DNA from 2 places in the Bacillus sp. 3255 genome. Region 1 is predicted to be linked to the other one. Evidence: riboswitches for the same ligand, from Rfam matches in the RefSeq annotation. Region 1 holds a riboswitch; the other holds the start of a gene.

Region 1 (8,892 bases):
GGTCCAGAGGCGAGCTGATCTATCATCCGGACCCGACGCGCATCGGCGAGGATGTCAGCAGCAATCCGGCGGTACAAGATATTCTTCATGGAGAGAGCGGCGTTAGGAGAATCAAGAATAGCAAGGGGGTCGACATGCTAGCCAGCTATACGTATATGAACGAGACCGGCTGGGGCATTATCGCGCAGACCCCTACGGAAGTCGTGCTGAACGAGGCGCGTCATCTTGTTTTACAAATGCTGGCGTATGTGGTTCCCATTCTGCTCGCATTCCTGATCGGGATCTATGTGGCAATCGGCAAAATGTCACAGCCGCTCGTAAGGCTAGCCCAATACGCGCAAAAGCTGTCAGCCGACAATCTGATTCGCGAGGAACCTCCCCGCATCCATTCCTGGCTGTACGAAGCGAATAAGCTGCACCAAGCTCTCGGCGTGGCCGTAAAGCATTTGCGCTCCGAGTTCGACCATCTATCGGTGGTCGCGCAAACGGATTCGTTGACGGGGCTGTACAACCGCCGTACGATGGAGGCATACTTGCATAACCTTGTAGGTCAGAACAAGGCTTTCGCTTTTTTGCTTATCGACATCGACCGCTTTAAGCTCGTGAATGATCAGGAGGGGCATGAGACTGGGGATAAAGTGCTGCAATTGGTTGCATCCATTTTGCAATCATGTGTGGACGGGCGGGGCTACTGTTTTCGGTTTGGCGGAGAGGAGTTCGTCATCCTGCTGCCGGATCAGAGTCTGGAAGCGGCGCTCGAGGAGGCTGAGCGTATTCGCCAGTCGATGGAGACGAACCGGGGATACAATGGTCGAAAAGTGACGCTGTCGATCGGCGTAGCCGCCTACCCGCTGACCACGAGCGAGCCGGACAAGCTGTTCGAACAGGCGGACAAAGCGCTGTACCGCGCCAAAAGCGGCGGCCGCAACCGGGTTGAATCGGCTTGAAGTACGCTCGGTTCCCTGATGTGTTAAAAAAGACCTTGCTTTTTCGAAGTGTGAGTGATAAATTTTTCATAAGTTACTTTTCATATGTGTGCAACCTTCGGGGCGTGGTGAAATTCCACACCGGCGGTGATTCGACGGCTGGCCATTAGGCTGGAGCGTCGATCAGTCCGTGACCCGTTTTGAAGCTAGCGGTACCTGACATACAGCTTCGCTACGGCTGACCCGGTGAGAATCCGGGACCGACAGTATAGTCTGGATGGGAGAAGGAGAATGCGAATCCAAGATTCGCTGTGCATGCTTGTACATTTTTTCACGAGAACAAAAATTCGGCAGGTCTGTCCTTTCGACAACTACGCCGGTCTTGTTTGATTTGATCAAAAATGGAGCAGGCGCGTACAGCCGAGGCTTTTTCGTGTTACCTACAAATCTCTGGCCCCTATCCGATATGCGGAGGGGTCTTTTGGCGTTCGTTCAAATTCTACCTATTGGCGGTGAACAGGCATGCATGTCTTGAATGATGAAGCATATATGAGGCTAGCGCTGCAAATGGCCGAAAGCGCGCTTGGCCAAACAGGGATCAACCCGGTTGTCGGCTGCGTGCTGGTCAAGGAGGGGCGCATCGTTGGCATGGGGGCTCATTTGAAAAGAGGACATGGCCATGCCGAGGTTCTCGCTCTGGCTATGGCCGGCGAGGAGGCAAGCGGCAGCACCGCCTATGTCACCTTGGAGCCGTGCAGCCACTACGGCAAGACGCCGCCCTGCAGCGATCGCTTGATCGCCGCGGGAGTGACGCGCGTCGTGGTTGCCGGCACGGACCCGAATCCCCAGGTGGCCGGCACCGGTATCGCCAAGCTGCGAGCCCACGGCATCGACGTCTCCGTCGGGCTGCTGGGGGAGGAAGCCGCGGCGATGAACGAGGCTTTCAACAAATATATCGTCACGCGCATGCCATTCGTGACGCTGAAGACCGCCAGCACGCTGGACGGCCGCATCGCCTCCAAGACCGGCGACAGCCGGTGGATCACATCGCCGGCGTCGCGCGCTTATGTGCATACCCTGCGCCACCGGCATCAGGGCATCATGGTCGGCGTCGAGACGATCATCGCCGACGATCCGCTCCTCAGCGCGCGCGGCGACGTACCGGCCCTGCAGCCGGTACGGATTATCGCGGACTCGCGCTTGCGGATCCCGCCGGGCGCCCGGGTGCTCACGGAGCAGGATCGTCAGCCGACGATCCTGCTCGCGACCGCACAGGCGCCCGCAGAGCGGCGTGCCGCGCTGGAAGCGCGCGGCATCACGGTGCTCACCTGCGGGGACGGCCCGCAGGTGGATCTGACGCTCGCGATGCGCCAGCTCGGCGAGCGCGAGATCGGCTCCATCCTCCTCGAGGGTGGAGGACGGCTTAACGGCGCCATGCTGGAGCGGCGCCTGCTGGACAAGCTGGTGCTGATGTTTGCGCCGAAACTGATCGGCGGGGGACATGCAGCACCGGTGAACATCAACTTCGAAGGCTTCGCGAAGATGGATGACGCATTGACGCTCGACCGGTTGAAGGTCGAGCAGCTCGGACCGGATATTTGCATAACGGGCTATCCGGCGTATCAAGACTGACGAATGGAGGGCTGCCATGTTTACCGGCATAATTGAAGAAATCGGCCGCATGCGCCGCATTCATAGCGTGGGTCAAGCGATGGTATTGACGATTGCCGCACATAAAGTGCTCGAGGACGTACACTTGGGCGATAGCATCTCCGTGAACGGTGTCTGCTTGACAGTCATCTCGTTCGACAGCGAATCGTTCTCGGTGGATGTGATGCCGGAAACGTACCGCAAGACGAATTTGCGCAACCTGCAGACAGGCGCCCGCGTGAATCTGGAACGGGCGATGGCGGCGAACGGCCGGTTCGGCGGACATATCGTGCAAGGACATGTGGACGCAACGGCGACGATTCTGTCACGCGTTCCGGAAGAAAACGCGGTCGTTTACCGGTTCGAACCGGACAATCCGCATATTTTCAGATATATCATTCCCGGCGGATCTATTACGATTGACGGCATCTCACTGACCGTCGTCGATGTGACGGAACGCGATGTGGCCGTCTCCATCATTCCGCATACGCTCGCTCAAACGGTGCTGCAGGATAAAAAAGCCGGCGACACCATTAACATGGAATGCGACGTTCTAGGCAAATATATGGAGCGACTGCTGAAATTCGGACCTGCCGATAACGTGCAAGGCAGCGGGAAGAAGCAAAGTACGTTAACGGCCGGCTTTCTAGCAGACCATGGCTTTATGTAAGACGGAAATTAAGCTCGAAGAAGAGGTGATTCAACCATGACACAAATACGTTTCAGTACGATAGAGGAAGCGCTGAGAGACCTCAGCTTAGGCAAAGTTATTATTGCCGTTGACGACGAAGACCGCGAGAACGAAGGGGATTTTATTGCCCTGGCTGACAAAACGACGCCGGAAGTGATCAATTTCATGATCAAGGAAGGCCGTGGTCTCGTCTGCGCGCCGATCACGGAGGAGCGTGCGCAAGAGCTCGATCTGCCGCCGATGGTCGCGAGGAATACGGATTACCACGGAACCGCCTTTACGGTATCGGTCGACCATATCGAGACAAGTACAGGGATATCGGCGCACGAACGTTCAAGAACGGTGATGGGCTTGATTCATCCGGCAACGAAGCCGCAGGATTTCCGCAGGCCCGGCCATATTTTCCCGCTGATCGCCAAGAAAGGCGGCGTGCTGCGCAGAGCGGGTCACACCGAAGCGGCTGTGGATCTGGCTATTCTATGCGGATCCTACCCGGCGGCCGTGATCTGTGAAGTCATTAAGGAAGACGGCACGATGGCCCGTGTTCCGGATCTGATGGAGATTGCGGAGAAACACAATTTGTGCTTGATTACGATTCAGGATTTGATTCAATACCGCAACAGGCAGGAGAAGCTCGTCCAGCGTGAAGTGGAAATCAATCTGCCGACCGATTTCGGTACGTTTAAGGCGATCGCCTATACGAACCAGCTCGATAATAAGGAGCATGTCGCTCTGGTCAAAGGGGTCATCGACCCTGCGAAGCCTACGCTGGTGCGTGTGCATTCCGAGTGCCTGACGGGCGATGTGTTTCATTCGCACCGCTGCGATTGCGGGCCACAGCTGGATAGCGCACTAAAACAGATTGATGAAGAGGGCAATGGTGTATTATTATATATGCGACAGGAAGGCCGCGGCATCGGTTTAATCAATAAATTGAAAGCTTACGCTTTGCAGGAGCAGGGATTGGACACGGTTGAGGCGAATATTAAGCTTGGCTTCGCTCCGGATCTTCGCGATTACGGAATCGGCGCTCAGATATTGAAGGATCTCGGCATCAGCCAGCTCCGCCTGCTAACGAATAATCCGCGCAAAATCAAAGGTCTCGAAGGCTATGGCCTGGAGGTCGTTGAGCGCGTGCCGATCCAGATGGCCTCTAAGGAGGACAATGTGAATTATTTGCGGACCAAGAAGCAGAAGCTTGGCCATATGCTGAGTTTCCACGATTCCGGCAGCGGCATTTAAGGCACGATCATTTTACCAATAAACCGGTTTTCATAGAGAAAGGGAGAATATAACCATGGCTACGATTTACGAAGGACATTTAGTATCGCAGAATTTGAAGTACGGCATTGTTGTTGGACGTTTCAATGAATTTATTACTTCCAAGCTGCTCGGCGGCGCACAAGACGCTTTGAAACGCCACGGTGTAGAGGATAACGAAGTGGACATCGCTTGGGTACCCGGCGCATTCGAGCTTCCGCTTATTGCACAGAAGATGGCGGAGAGCGGGAAATACGATGCAGTGATTACGCTTGGCGCCGTCATTCGCGGTTCAACGCCTCATTTTGATTATGTATGCAGCGAAGTTGCCAAAGGCGTTTCGGCGATCAACCTGAAAACCGGCGTGCCAACGATTTTCGGCGTATTGACGACGGATTCGATTGAACAAGCTGTGGAGCGTGCGGGGACGAAGGCTGGCAACAAAGGCTGGGAAGCTGCTGTAACCGCGATTGAAATGGCGAACTTGACGAAGCAATTCTCTTCCTAAATGCTTTCGTATTATCATCTGGAGACGCTGCTCCCACGGCTGCTTGCGTTCCTGATCGCCATGACGCTGCACGATGCGGCGCATGCGGGCTTGGCCAAGCTGCTCGGGGACTCTTCCGCCCGGAATAACAAACGTTTATCGCTGAACCCCTTGGTGCATTTGGACACCTTGGGGCTCGCGATGATTGTTTTCGGTCCGTACGGCTGGTCCAAACCGATGCCGGTCAACGCTTCGAATTTTAAGAGAAAGCCCAAGCTGTCCCATACTCTCGTTTACATAGCCGGTCCATTAACCAATTTGCTGCTCGCGTTGTTCTTCTGGTGGCTCTATTTCTTTCTTCCGTCATTCGTACAGGGAGATGCGTCCGAGTCGATCGTCGTGGAACAGTGGCGAGTCTATTTGCAGTACGGCGTCATCGTCAATATCATGCTTGCCGTCATTCATATGGTACCGCTTTACCCGCTCGACGGGTGGCACATCGTGCAAGGCCTGGTCCCTCCGAACCAGCAAAGATGGATGGATCACAACAAGCGTTATGCACTTATTCTAGTTATTGTGTTGCTGATTACTCCTGCCGGTCAATGGGCGCTTGAACATGTATACCCGCTTGCCGCGCAATTGGTTATGAATCTATTTTCTATATGACAAGGGGGAGAATAAATGAAAGTTACTTATAAGCTGGAAGCTTTTGAAGGCCCCCTTGATCTCTTGCTTCATCTTATCGATAAAAATGAACTTGACATTTATAATATTCCGATCAAAGAAATCACGGAGCAATACTTAGAGTACGTACAAGCCATGCAGGAATTCGAACTGGAAGTGACGAGCGAATTTCTCGTGATGGCTGCGACGCTGCTTTCGATTAAGAGCAAAATGCTGCTGCCTAAGCCGCCTGTGATCGATGAGTTCGACGAATATTTTGACGATATGGAAGACGAATTGGATCCGCGAGCTGAACTTGTCGCCAAGCTGATCGAGTACCGGAAGTACAAATCCATTGCGGACATGCTCCGGGACAAAGAGGTGGAGCGAAGCCAGATCTATACGCGCGAGCCGGAAGATTTGACGCCGTTCCTGCAGCAGGTGCAGGAGAATCCGGTGGAAGGATTGGATGTCGCCGATTTGTTGTATGCGTTTCAGCGTACGCTGCGCAAGCTGGCGAACCGGAACGTCGTTACCCGGATTCGCCGGGATGAAATTTCCGTGAAAGAGCGGATTCGCGAGGTCGTGGACTTGCTTAGAGTTCGCGGCGGCAAGCTGCTTTTCTCCAAGCTGTTTGATTACGAAATGACGCGGGAAGAAATTGTCGTCACGTTCCTGGCGATTCTCGAGCTGATGAAGATGAAGAGAGTCGTCTGTTATCAATACCGGTTGTTCGAAGATATCGTCATTCAAGCTAAAGAGGAGGATTCCATTGACACTCAATTTTCAACAGATGAAATCGATTATTGAAGGATTGCTCTTTGCCTCTGGTGACGAAGGTTTGGATGCCAAACAAATCGCCGAGGTCATGGATCTGGATGCCTATCTGGTACGCGATCTCATCAAGGATATGCGAACGGATTTCAAGCGCAAGCACCGCGGGATACAGATCGTGGAGGTAGCCGGCGCCTACCAGTTGACTACGCTGGCCGAGCATGCCCCCTACTTCGAACGATTGGCTTATACGCCATCCCGTTCATCTTTATCGCAAGCTGCGCTTGAAACTTTATCGATTATTGCCTATAAGCAGCCCATTACAAGGGTGGAGATAGAAGAAATTCGCGGCGTGAAATGCGACCGTGCCCTCGCTACCTTGACGAGCAAGGATCTGATTATTGAAGTCGGACGAGCCGATGCGGTAGGAAAACCGATTTTGTACGGAACGTCCAAACAATTTCTGGAGTATTTTGGCCTTAGTTCAATTAGTGAACTGCCGGATACGGCGAACTTCCAAGGGGAGTTCGATCTGGAAGAAGAGACGCGCATGTTATTTGACCGGATCGGAGATCAGAAGCAGCTCACGTTGGACGACGTAGCGGAAGAAACCGAATAGGAAGAAATGCATTTCATTTCCTTCAGATGCTCATACTAACTCCACGTGCCGGAAACACATTTCCAGCCGTGGATTTTTTTTGTTAAGGAGGAGAATGGGGTTGTTGTGGGTTGCGCTTATCATTGTTGTAGTTCTCATGGTCATCCTCATAGTGCTATTAAGCTTCATCCGGGGAGAATTTTATTTCTCCAGGGTCAAGGATAATGACACTCTTTCTGTGGAAGTGCGTGCGCTTTTTGGGCTAGTCCGCTATCGATACGTCATTCCCATTATACAGTTCAAAGGATTTACGAAAGGGATTCTGATCAAATCCGAGGTCGTCTCCAAAGCGGAAGCGAAGCTGAAAGATGAAAGCAAGGATCACATTACCAAAGAGAAAGTGATCACCTACTTCAAGGAAGCCAAAGACGCGCTTGTACATACGTTGAATCTGTATGATTGGATGAAACAGACGCTCGCCAAAGTTCAGTGTACGGAGCTGAAGTGGATCACCCGCCTCGGGATCGGCGATGCGCCGGAAACCGCCATTACGACGGGAATCGTATGGGGGATCAAATCTTCGCTGCTCGGTTTTACGATGCGGTATGTTCAGTTAAAGGCAACGCCGCGGATCGATGTCATTCCGCAATTCAATGAGAAAATTTTCTCCACCGAGGTGCGAGTGGCGGGTAGAATCCGCGTGTGGCATGTGATGTTTGCTGGGGTCAGACTTATGGCCAGAGCCTCCAAAGTGAAAGGCGGTATCCGGACGTGGATCAAATTAGCGCTCAAAGCGAGGTCCAGACTCAAAACTGCGTCGTGATGTACATAAGGCTATTCCTCTAAGGGCACTCTAATAAAGAACCAATCTTGGTCTTTGATGTTTATACGTAGAGTGCCAGCTTTACCAGGAGATAACGCTAAGGAGGAGTACACACATGTCAGAACATCCAATTCAAGGCCTTATGAAAGTCGCCATGGAAAATATTAAAGAAATGGTTGACGTGAACACGATTGTGGGCGATCCGGTAGAGACGCCCGATGGCAGTGTCATCATGCCGATCTCCAAAGTTGGATTCGGCTTCGCTGCCGGCGGCAGTGAGTTCGTGACCGACTCCGAAATTGAGATTGAGGGCGGCACGATTAATAAAAGCGATGCACTGAACGCGAAAGTCGCTCTTCCGTTCGGCGGCGGCAGCGGCGGCGGGGTATCGATTACGCCAATCGCCTTCCTCGTCGTCGGAAAGAACGGCGTGAAAGTCGTTCCGCTTGACAACCAGACCCATATTCTTGAGCGCTTGATCGATTCCGCGCCGCAAGTTGTGGACCGGATTCAGTCGATGGTGAAAGGCTTCAATGCCAAATCCGGCACGATCGGTTCCACGGGGACAAACAATGTGACGAATATCGAGAACCAAAATTTTATCGTGTAATCGGGCTCGAGCTGCTTCATGCAGCTGCTCGCCCAAGAAGATCCTTGCCCAGTGGTGGGCAGGGATCTTTTTTGAGGTATAGATGATTAAAGAACATTTTGAGAAGAAGCATAAGATCGGACCGTCAGGGCGATATTCCCTGACGGTTTTTCTTAAGATATAAGAATTTATAAGTTTTGGGGTGACCGGGAGGTTACCCCTTATTTAAACTGCGGCGGGGCGAGGGAGCCGAGCTTTTCTTGGTCAGCCGCAGGTCGTAACTGGAATTTCTCCCGTTATTCGCGAGAAAATTAGCCCAGTTGTACGAATGAAGGGAATTCCTCCCGTTAATTCATCCCCATTTCGCGTAAAGGCTGCGAGTACGGGCTGAATAACGGCAGGAATTCCTGGTATTCAGCATTCGAGCATCC
Region 2 (8,892 bases), on a different contig from region 1:
AATGAAATAAGCTGTTCCGGATGAGGTCTTAGGACCCGACGGGAACAGCTTTTTTATTTGCCTGTAAGAGGGACGCGATAGTAAATGACTAGAAAGACAACGCTTATCAAAGAAACCAGCAAGCCGGCCTTACGCCTCGTATGGAGCAGCCGGATCGTGCCGAACATGGTGAAATAGAAGGCGATTGACCAGTAGATGTTCCATCCATGCTCATAAGCAATGCGGCCAAACGCGTGCCAAATGAATTCAATGGTCGAGAACCCTGCGACCCAGATAAAGTAGTAGATCCTTTTGCTGAGCGCAGCGGCAGGATAGAAATGAAGATAGAGAAGCACGGCGCTCGGCAGCAAAATGAATGTATTTAACAGATCGGCGGTCTTATGACTCAGCAGGAAATCAGGATGAAACGCCCAGATCATATAATCATAGCACAAGAAGTTATATAGCAGATTGCAGAGCGACACAAAAAGCATCACATCATAATACTTCTGCCATTCTTTACGAGCACCTGTCGCAAGTGCCGCAGCCAAAAAGAGTAAATTAGTAATGAGTATCACGCAGAACAAGCCCCTAATAATGAGAGTAGAAAGCTATATGGTTCGTACGGTTAGTGTAACCCCCAGTTGGCAATTCTAATCGACGGCTGGCAGCTATTCTCTTAAGGCCGCGAGTGAGTGTTCAGGGGAGCCGCTCAGCTATATCGATTAACCGCCTAATCCCTTCACGGAGGCGGTTCTCATTCACGAAGGAGTAGCTCAAGCGGATACAGGACGACATCTGCTTAAGAGGATCGCAAATGACGCCGGGAATGAAAGAGACGGACTGCCGCAAGCACTCTTCCAGCAGCTCCTGTACGGGAACCTGCGGCGGGAGCTGCAGCCATAAATTGAAGCCGCCTTTGGGACTCGTCCAGTTCCACCCGGTCCGGCGCAGCTCCTCTTCGGCGATTTCTTTCCGAATCTGCAGAGCGATGCGCAGCTTCTCCAAATGCTGCTGCATGCGATCGGATTGGAAATAATGCAGGAACATCTTCTGGTTGACCAGCGGCGTACCGTTGTCAGCTAACGACTTGGCCGTGATTAGCGGCTTGAGCGCCATGGGTCTGCCCATTACGGCACAGATGCGCAGACCAGGCGCGATATATTTGCTGAAGCTCCGCAAGTAAATAACCCAGCCCTCGGTATCATAAGCGAAGAACGGCTGAGGAGGAGGCTCCTTCAGGTACATCTCGTGAATCGCATCGTCCTCAATCAGCAGGCAGCGATGCCGCTCGGCAAGCTCAACCAGCCGCTTGCGCTGCGGCGCAGGAACGGTATACCCCGTCGGATTATGAAAGGTTGGATTCATATAGAACAGCCGCGGCTTGAACTGCTTCATCAGATGCTCGACCTGATCCAGATCGTAACCGTCCCGCGTGATTTCCACGGGTAGGAGCCGGGCTCCTTGCTGCCTGAAGATATCAAGTGCTGCACTGTACGTGGGCCTCTCTACCAAGACGGGATCCATAGGCCGGAGATAGATCCTTGCAAGCAAATCGATAGCCTGCTGGCCGCCCGTTGTGATGAGCATTTCGTCTGTCGTCAGCTGCAGGCCATGTTGTTTGGCCATATAGCGGCATAGGTACTCACGAAGCTCCTCATCCCCTTGTGCGCCGGAGTAAGTGCCCATCAGTTTGGGATAAATATCGAACACCTGCTTCACATGCTCGGATAGAAACAGATTCGGGAGCAGATTAGGGTCGATCAACGCTTGCGAGAATTGGTAAGAGACAGGAACTTGCTGAATGTCCGAGAGGGCGTTATGCAGAGGGGATGAGATCGGGAGGGGGCTGCTCCCGGAGCCCGGACCGGCATGATCCGCCCATTCCGTTCCTTCCTTCGTTACGTTCGGACTTACATAGTAACCTGACTTTTCTTTCACATAAGCCCTGTTCGATTGCTTTAGCAGCTGATAAGCCCGAAATACAGTCAGCCTGTGTACCTGAAGCTCTTGGGCGAGAACCCGGACGGAAGGGAGCTTGTCATGCGCTCTCCATTCGCCCCGATCGATTCTAGCCGTTATGTGCGCGTATACTTGCTTGAAAAGCAGGTTCTTCTCAGTGGCGGATTGCGTACCAGGCCGTTTCATACGGATTCCTCCCTCCATCTATGTATCTATAACTATAATAACCTAAACCACGGTTAACTGTTCTATAGATTGGCAACTGTTCTGTTCTGTCCCTTGTATGATACTTACCAAGAGGAGGCAGGGCTATGATTATTTTGAACTATTTGCTTGTTTGTTTTATTTTCGGCACGACGTTTCTGGCGATTAAAGTGGGGGTGGATGCATCGGCGCCGCCATTTTTCTCAGCGGGCTTGAGATTTATAGTAGCCGGTTTGATATTATTTGGCTGGATGGTATGGCGGGGGAAAGCCAGGTTCGCTCACCTGTTCCGCCGGGAAATGCTGCTGACGGGAATCGGACTGACCTTCGGTACGTTCTCGACTTTGTATTGGGCGGAGCAGCACGTTGCATCCGGCATTGCTGCGGTATTATCGGCCACGGGGCCGATGATGATTCTCGTGCTGCAAACCTTCGTGCTGCGGCTGAAAGCGACGAGGCTGTCCGTATTCGGCTGTATGCTAGGCTTCGCGGGCATTGTCATTCTGCTGCTTCCGAATGTGGCGATTGCGGCTAATCTCGCTTGGGTGGCGGGATGCGCAGCGATTCTCGTCGGGGAATTGTTCTATTCTTCCGGCGCTCTCTATGCCAAGCGTGTTATTCAGCAATTCCCCGAGGCTTCGCCGATCGCCCTGAACGCTGCCCAGATGATATGGGGTGGAGGCCTGCTCCTCATCCTGTCCTTTTTCACGGAGCCGTTCGACGTCTCAGGCCTGTTGAATGCGAAGGCGGCCGGTTCTCTGCTCTATTTGACCGTCATCGGATCCATGGTCGGCCACAGCTTGTTTTATTGGCTTGTAGCCAAGACGAATCCAGTCTTTCCGGCTACATGGCTGTATGTCTCGCCGCTCATTGCTCTCGCGGTCGGGGTTGTCTTTTATGGGGAAACGATCACATGGCTGACCGCAGCGGGAGTGCTGACGGTGATCGCCGGCACCATTTGTGCCAATTTCGATAGCTTGAGGGCGCTGCTTAGAAAGAACAACCGGGGGAAGCAGGTCGCGAATGCAAGTTAACCACTGTATGATTCATACGAAACAGCCATAAATGGAATACTAAGGTATCAAGCAGATGAGTGAACTTGCAGGAAGTAAAGCTTTATGAATGGAGTTAATCGATGGGTGACGCAGCAGCCTTTTTTCGTTCATCTTTACCTATAGCTATGGCCCTGCTGTGCCTGATTTCGGCGTGGCGTTTCGGGGATTGGAGAAACTGGAGAACCTACTATCCCACTATCTTGTTCGCCGTTAGTGTGGATTTCTTCATTTCTCTGCTCCTTTATAAGCACCAACTTTGGCAGTTTCATAAAACGTCGACTATTCCCAACCATACATTGGCGGATTTCATGATCGCTTTCACGAATCTCCCCTGTATTGTGCTGGTCTATTTAACGCATTATCCTTTGAAGTCGCGGATGTGGAAACAGCTTGTTTATATAGCGGCCTGGTCAATTGCTTTTACCGGCGTCGAAGCGGTGTTCTTCTTTGCGCATTTAATGACTTATCACAACAACTGGAGCTTCGCTTGGTCCATCGTTGTCTGGGTATTCATGTTCCTCGGACTCCGGCTGCATTTCGCGAAACCGCTGTGGGCTTGGTTACTTTGCTTGGTTTGTACGGCGTTCCTGATTGTGTTTTTCCATATTCCGGTTCTGGAGATGAAATAGGCTGCCGCTTTATGGCGGTTCTTGCAGATATGTCTTGCAGAAAGATGTGCAGAAATGTATTGCCAGTTAAACTGTAACATGTTAAGATACACTTCAATAGAAGTTGAACCTTCGGGGCAGGGTGTAATTCCCTACCGGCGGTGAAGATACGTCCGTTGTATCTCAAGCCCGCGACTCCCGGCCTACAGGCTGGGACTGACTTGGTGCGATTCCAAGGCCGACGGTTATAGTCCGGATGGGAGAAGGTGAAAAGCAGCTTGTCAAAAACTTATGTTTTTGGCAGGTCTGTTTGTCGATGCCCCCGCTGAATGCCAGTGGGGGCATCGTCTCTTTTCAGAAGGTTCAATTCAAAAAAATCCTTAGGAGGTTTTTGAATTGGAGAATGCATTCGAGTTGAGAAGTAAAAGCGCGGAGGTCCTGTCTACGCGCAGTCGCGGTATCAGCGGCATCTGGTACGTCGCTCTCGGCGCTACGTTATGGGGGCTTGATCCGCTGTTCCGGATTTTGCTGTTGAAGAGCTTTACCTCTGCGCAGATCGTTTTTGTCGAGCATCTGCTGCTGGCTTTGTACGCAGTGCCGGTACTGGCGAAGTACCGCAAGACACTGGCCGGCAAGCTGACGCTTGCCGTCATCGGCGCCCTGCTCTTTATCTCATGGGGCGGTTCCGCCATCGCTACGATCCTGTTCACGGCGGCTTTCTCGCACGGTAATGCCAATGCCATTTTACTTTTGCAGAAATTACAGCCCTTATTCGCTATCCTATTAGCCCGCGTGCTGCTCAAAGAAACGTTGCCCTCCAAATTTGCTGCCTATATCCTTGTTGCGCTGTTAGGCACTTATCTGTTGACGTTCGGCTTTGCTTCGCCGCAGTTGGGCTTGCATGACCTCGGCACCGTAGCTTGCCTATTCTCCATTCTGGCGGCTGCCCTGTGGGGCGGCTCGACGGTCATGGGGAAATATCTGCTCCATCAAAAGCTGGATTTCCCTGTTGTCACTTCGCTCCGCTTCCTGCTGGCAATCCCGCTGCTGACGGTCGTCCTGCTGTCGAGCGGCAATGCGTGGCATGCTAACGGATCCGGCGGAGCCATGGCGCTGATCGCGGTGAACCTGCTGTTTCAGGCGTTTTTCCCGGGGCTGCTCTCCATGCTGCTCTACTACAAAGGGCTTTCGTCCACGAAGGCGTTCTTCGCCACATTGGCTGAGCTTGCGTTCCCTGCGGTAGGGGTTCTCATGAATTGGCTCGTGTTCGGACAGAAGCTGACGCTTGGCCAGCTCGCGGGATTTATCTTGATTTGGTTCACGCTGTGGGCGATGAGCCGCAACTCCAATAAAGCGAAGGCATAAGAGTTCCTTGCTGAGCGCATGCACAATGTTCCTTTTGTGCGAATGGGAAATAGGAGGCGCTATATGGGCAAATACGGATGCATTCTTATGCCGAGCGGAAATCCAGTATCTTATTAGCCTCGAAAAGCTGCTAGTCCGGTCATTATTGGCAAAATAGAGGATTGTATTTCCCAATGCACTCGCTGCGTGCTTGGTTTCAGACATCATAGCGCACTCTATTTCCTCATCCTACGCATACGACAAAGAAGCTATCCCTACGGTCTGATTATAGACCTTCTGGATAGCTTCTGTTATTATGCCTGCCCTAAGATACTTTCGGCATGGAGGCATCGCTGCCTTTGTCGGGCTCCTCAACCCCCCGCTCAATAAAAAAGGATACGCCGTCACGCTCGTTCGCAGCGCGAACCGTCATGCCGTGATGCTCAACAATTTGCTTCACAATGGCCAGTCCAAGGCCGAACTCACCGTCACCGCCGGAGCGAAACGGCTCGAACAGGCTGTCCGCTACAGCCTGTTCGATAGGCGGACCGTCGTTGCTGAGCCGCAGCAGCGAGAAGCCGTCCGCAGCCGCCGTGCATTCGCCAACTGGATGTGGCGTAAGCACAATCCGTATACAGCTCTTGGCATAGCGCAGCTGATTGTCGAGCATATTCTCGAGTGCGATCTTCCATTGATCGGGATCGCCGGCCAGCGTTACGGGGGAGAGTTCCGTCTGCCACTCGATTTCCGGGCGCCGGTAGCGCAGGCGCTCCATCACATCCTCCACGACCTCCTGCAGCGCAAAGGAACGGAACGGCTTCTCTCTGGCCGTTACATAATTCAGCTTGTTCAACAGCAGCAGGTCGCGAATCCGCTTCTCCAGCCGTTCGCCTTCTTTCATAATGACGCCTACGCTTTCACTCAGGCTGCCTTTGGGGAAAACACCGTCTTGAATCGACTGCGCGTAGCTGCGAATGACCATGACCGGCGTTTTGAGCTCATGCGAGGTGTGCTGCAGGAAAAATTGCTGCGCCCGGTCCTGGCGCACAAGGCGCTGCCGCATCGCCTCGATCGCTTTGGCCAGACGGCCGACTTCATCCTTGCGGTCCGTCTCGATCGGCTCATGCCAGTCGCGCTCGGCCATGCGTCCGACATGCCGCTCCATCTGCACGAGCGGGCGGGTGAAGTAGCGGGCGATGATCAAGCAGGGCAGCCATGAGAGGACGATGAGGCCGACCATCATCAGCATCAGTCTGCCGAACATCGTCATCACCAGATCGTTGCGGTAATTGCCCCAAGCATAGGACACGATGAAGCTGGGCTGGCCTTGGATCAATTCTTTGCGGATGACGTAGAACACGCTTTTGTTATCGATGCTCGTTGAATATTTGGCGACAGGCAGCTTCTGGGCGAAAGCATCCTGCTCCATGGCTTGCAGGAAAGGCTCACTGCTCCCTGCAGCCGTGCTCAAAGTATCTTGAGCACCCGGGGTTCCGATAATCGTAAAATGCCGAATGGCCGGAGCGCTTAATGTCGCCGTAAAGGGTGAAATGACGCGGGCGGCGATTGAGGGAGAATCCAATGCGGCTGCGGGAGCGGGTGCTTCTCCAGATGCGGCCGCTTCGGACATCGGTTGAGGCACGGGCTCAATCTGAGAAGACTCGGTCGCCGTGCTTGCTCCTATGTGGATGCGTCCTCCTTTGATAATCGGAACCGCCTGTACGGCTTCCGTATTCTCCGCCTTAGCGGAGGGTACAACAGGCTTCATATCCGTTACAAGGGAATTTCCTACCTTTGTCATAAGGGTGATGGTGGGGGATGGTGCAGTCAAAGCGGCTGCTTCCATATGGAGCCCGCTCTGCGTATCCAACAAAATATCGTAAAGCTGTTCCGTGAAAAAGTCCTTTAACGTCCAAGGGAGCAGGACGGCCAGCATCGTGAAGATCAACAGCGTCAAGGAGGCAAAAGCGCTCCATAGCTTCATGACCAGCGGCCATTGTCCGAAACGCAGCGTCATAATTTCACCATCCTATACCCGTATCCGTATACAGTTTCCAGACGAAGTTCCGGCAGCTTGCGGCGAAGTCTCCGCACCAAATCGTCCACGACGCGGTCTGTTCCGAAATAGTCGATGCCCCATACGGCTCTAAGCACCTGTTCGCGTTCCAACACCTGCCCGTGATGGCCGGTCAAGTACAGCAGCAGCTCGAACTCCTTGGAGGTGAGCTCGAATTTGCTTCCGTCCTCCCCGGTCACAATGCGCGCCTGCTCATCGATCAGATAGGGGGGCACGTTCAGCTTCGTACGGCGCTCCAGGGAAGCCGGCGCCATGCCGGCGGGATGCCCGGCATACACGCGTTCCAGCAGCTTGCGCGTGCGAATCACAAGCTCCCGGGGCAAGAAGGGCTTGGCTAAGTAATCGTCGCTCCCCATCTCCAGGCCGATAATCCGGTCAATATCGGCATCCCGGGCCGAGATGAAGATGACGGGCTGCGCAGGCTGGTCCGCTTTAATCTCACGCATCAGCTGGTACCCGTCTACGCCGGGAAGCATAATATCGAGGACCCACAAGTCCGGCCGCTCGGTAATGGCGGATCTTGCCGACGTTCCGTCAGCGAACGAACGCACTTGCCACCCCTCTTTCTCCAAATAGGCGCCTAGGACGCCTCTCAAATGTTCTTCGTCTTCGACTAAATAAATGCGGTACATGGGCCGCATTCCTCCTTCGCGATCTGTAAATGGGGAAAGGTGGAGCCGCATGCCTTCATAGGCCAATGCGGTCCACCGGTTTATTGTTACTCTTCTGCTTTGGTCGCTTGATCTTTCAACTTTTTGGCCAGGCTGCGGATATTGTCCGTCTCTTTCTTGTAATCCTCCAGCAGTTGGGGCAGAAGGCTTTGGATTGCGGCTGCGTCATCCGCTTCGACGGCTTCGGTCAGCTTCTGCTGCCGAACGAACGATTCAGGAAGAGGTACAGGCTCGAATTGCATTGACTCCATTATATCACCGGATACGGGAGCTCCCTCAAGAGGGATTGCTTGGATAAGCTTGGTGCTTTCCCCGCTGCCGTCCTTCGAGATGATGATTTTCTTGACTCGAGGCGCGGAAGAAGGTGCTTCGCCATCCGGAACGGCAGCAGGTGCAGCTTTCAGCGTGAATGTTTTCGTTTCCGCCGGATTCATCGGGGCGGCAACAGCTTCGCCTGCTTTCGTCGATGGGATTAGGCCGCCGATTGTAAGCGTAGGTTTCAGCAATTCACTCTCCGCTTGCTTGCGGTCCTCGAGCGCTTGCTTCCATGCATCCAAGCTGTCGGGCGCATAAGCGCCGGCGAGCAGCTTCAGGTAGTTGCGCTCATGAGCCGGCTGAAACAGCAAGCCGGAGCCGATATGTGCTGCGGCAACGCTCTTCACCAGAACCGGCTTCCCCTCGGTGATGGCTGCGGCAGGTGCGGCAGGTGCGGCAGTCGGTTTCGTTTCTGAAGCGGATTCATCGGCAGCCGATGCGCTGACGGCTCCGAATGCTGTGGTTAACATGAAAGCTAATAGAGTAGCTTGGCTTACGCGGCGTTTCAATTGTGTTCTCACGATGGAAAACTCCTTTCGAATTGAAGGTATGTAGGTGAGTGTCTCTCCCTTACATCCTTACTGTACCGAAACATTATGGACATCCTATCGCAACATTGTGGGAAATTATGTGTAAGAATAGCGAGATTGCAGTAAACTGAATGCAGAACGACCAAC

The links. A riboswitch is a leader RNA that binds a small molecule or an ion and turns the genes downstream of it on or off. The one in region 1 is predicted to bind FMN.
Region 2: linked by a shared signal. The riboswitch ahead of J2X61_RS14190 (DMT family transporter) and the one ahead of ribD (bifunctional diaminohydroxyphosphoribosylaminopyrimidine deaminase/5-amino-6-(5-phosphoribosylamino)uracil reductase RibD) in region 1 are both predicted to bind FMN.

The regions. Positions count from the first base shown of each region.
Region 1 covers NZ_JAVDUS010000025.1:1,736-10,627, forward strand. Annotated here, with positions in the region: gene J2X61_RS30450 (sensor domain-containing diguanylate cyclase) at 1-947, shown strand, start outside; FMN riboswitch at 1,037-1,219, shown strand; gene ribD (bifunctional diaminohydroxyphosphoribosylaminopyrimidine deaminase/5-amino-6-(5-phosphoribosylamino)uracil reductase RibD) at 1,449-2,558, shown strand; gene ribE (riboflavin synthase) at 2,575-3,246, shown strand; gene J2X61_RS30465 (bifunctional 3,4-dihydroxy-2-butanone-4-phosphate synthase/GTP cyclohydrolase II) at 3,283-4,509, shown strand; gene ribH (6,7-dimethyl-8-ribityllumazine synthase) at 4,565-5,035, shown strand; gene J2X61_RS30475 (site-2 protease family protein) at 5,036-5,680, shown strand; gene J2X61_RS30480 (segregation and condensation protein A) at 5,696-6,487, shown strand; gene scpB (SMC-Scp complex subunit ScpB) at 6,471-7,070, shown strand; gene J2X61_RS30490 (DUF2953 domain-containing protein) at 7,165-7,872, shown strand; gene ytfJ (GerW family sporulation protein) at 7,988-8,482, shown strand.
Region 2 covers NZ_JAVDUS010000008.1:123,116-132,007, reverse strand. Annotated here, with positions in the region: gene J2X61_RS14210 (CBO0543 family protein) at 54-557, opposite strand; gene J2X61_RS14205 (aminotransferase-like domain-containing protein) at 679-2,127, opposite strand; gene J2X61_RS14200 (DMT family transporter) at 2,253-3,179, shown strand; gene J2X61_RS14195 (CBO0543 family protein) at 3,281-3,829, shown strand; FMN riboswitch at 3,933-4,080, shown strand; gene J2X61_RS14190 (DMT family transporter) at 4,205-5,173, shown strand; gene J2X61_RS14185 (HAMP domain-containing protein) at 5,478-7,169, opposite strand; gene J2X61_RS14180 (response regulator transcription factor) at 7,166-7,861, opposite strand; gene J2X61_RS14175 (hypothetical protein) at 7,948-8,736, opposite strand.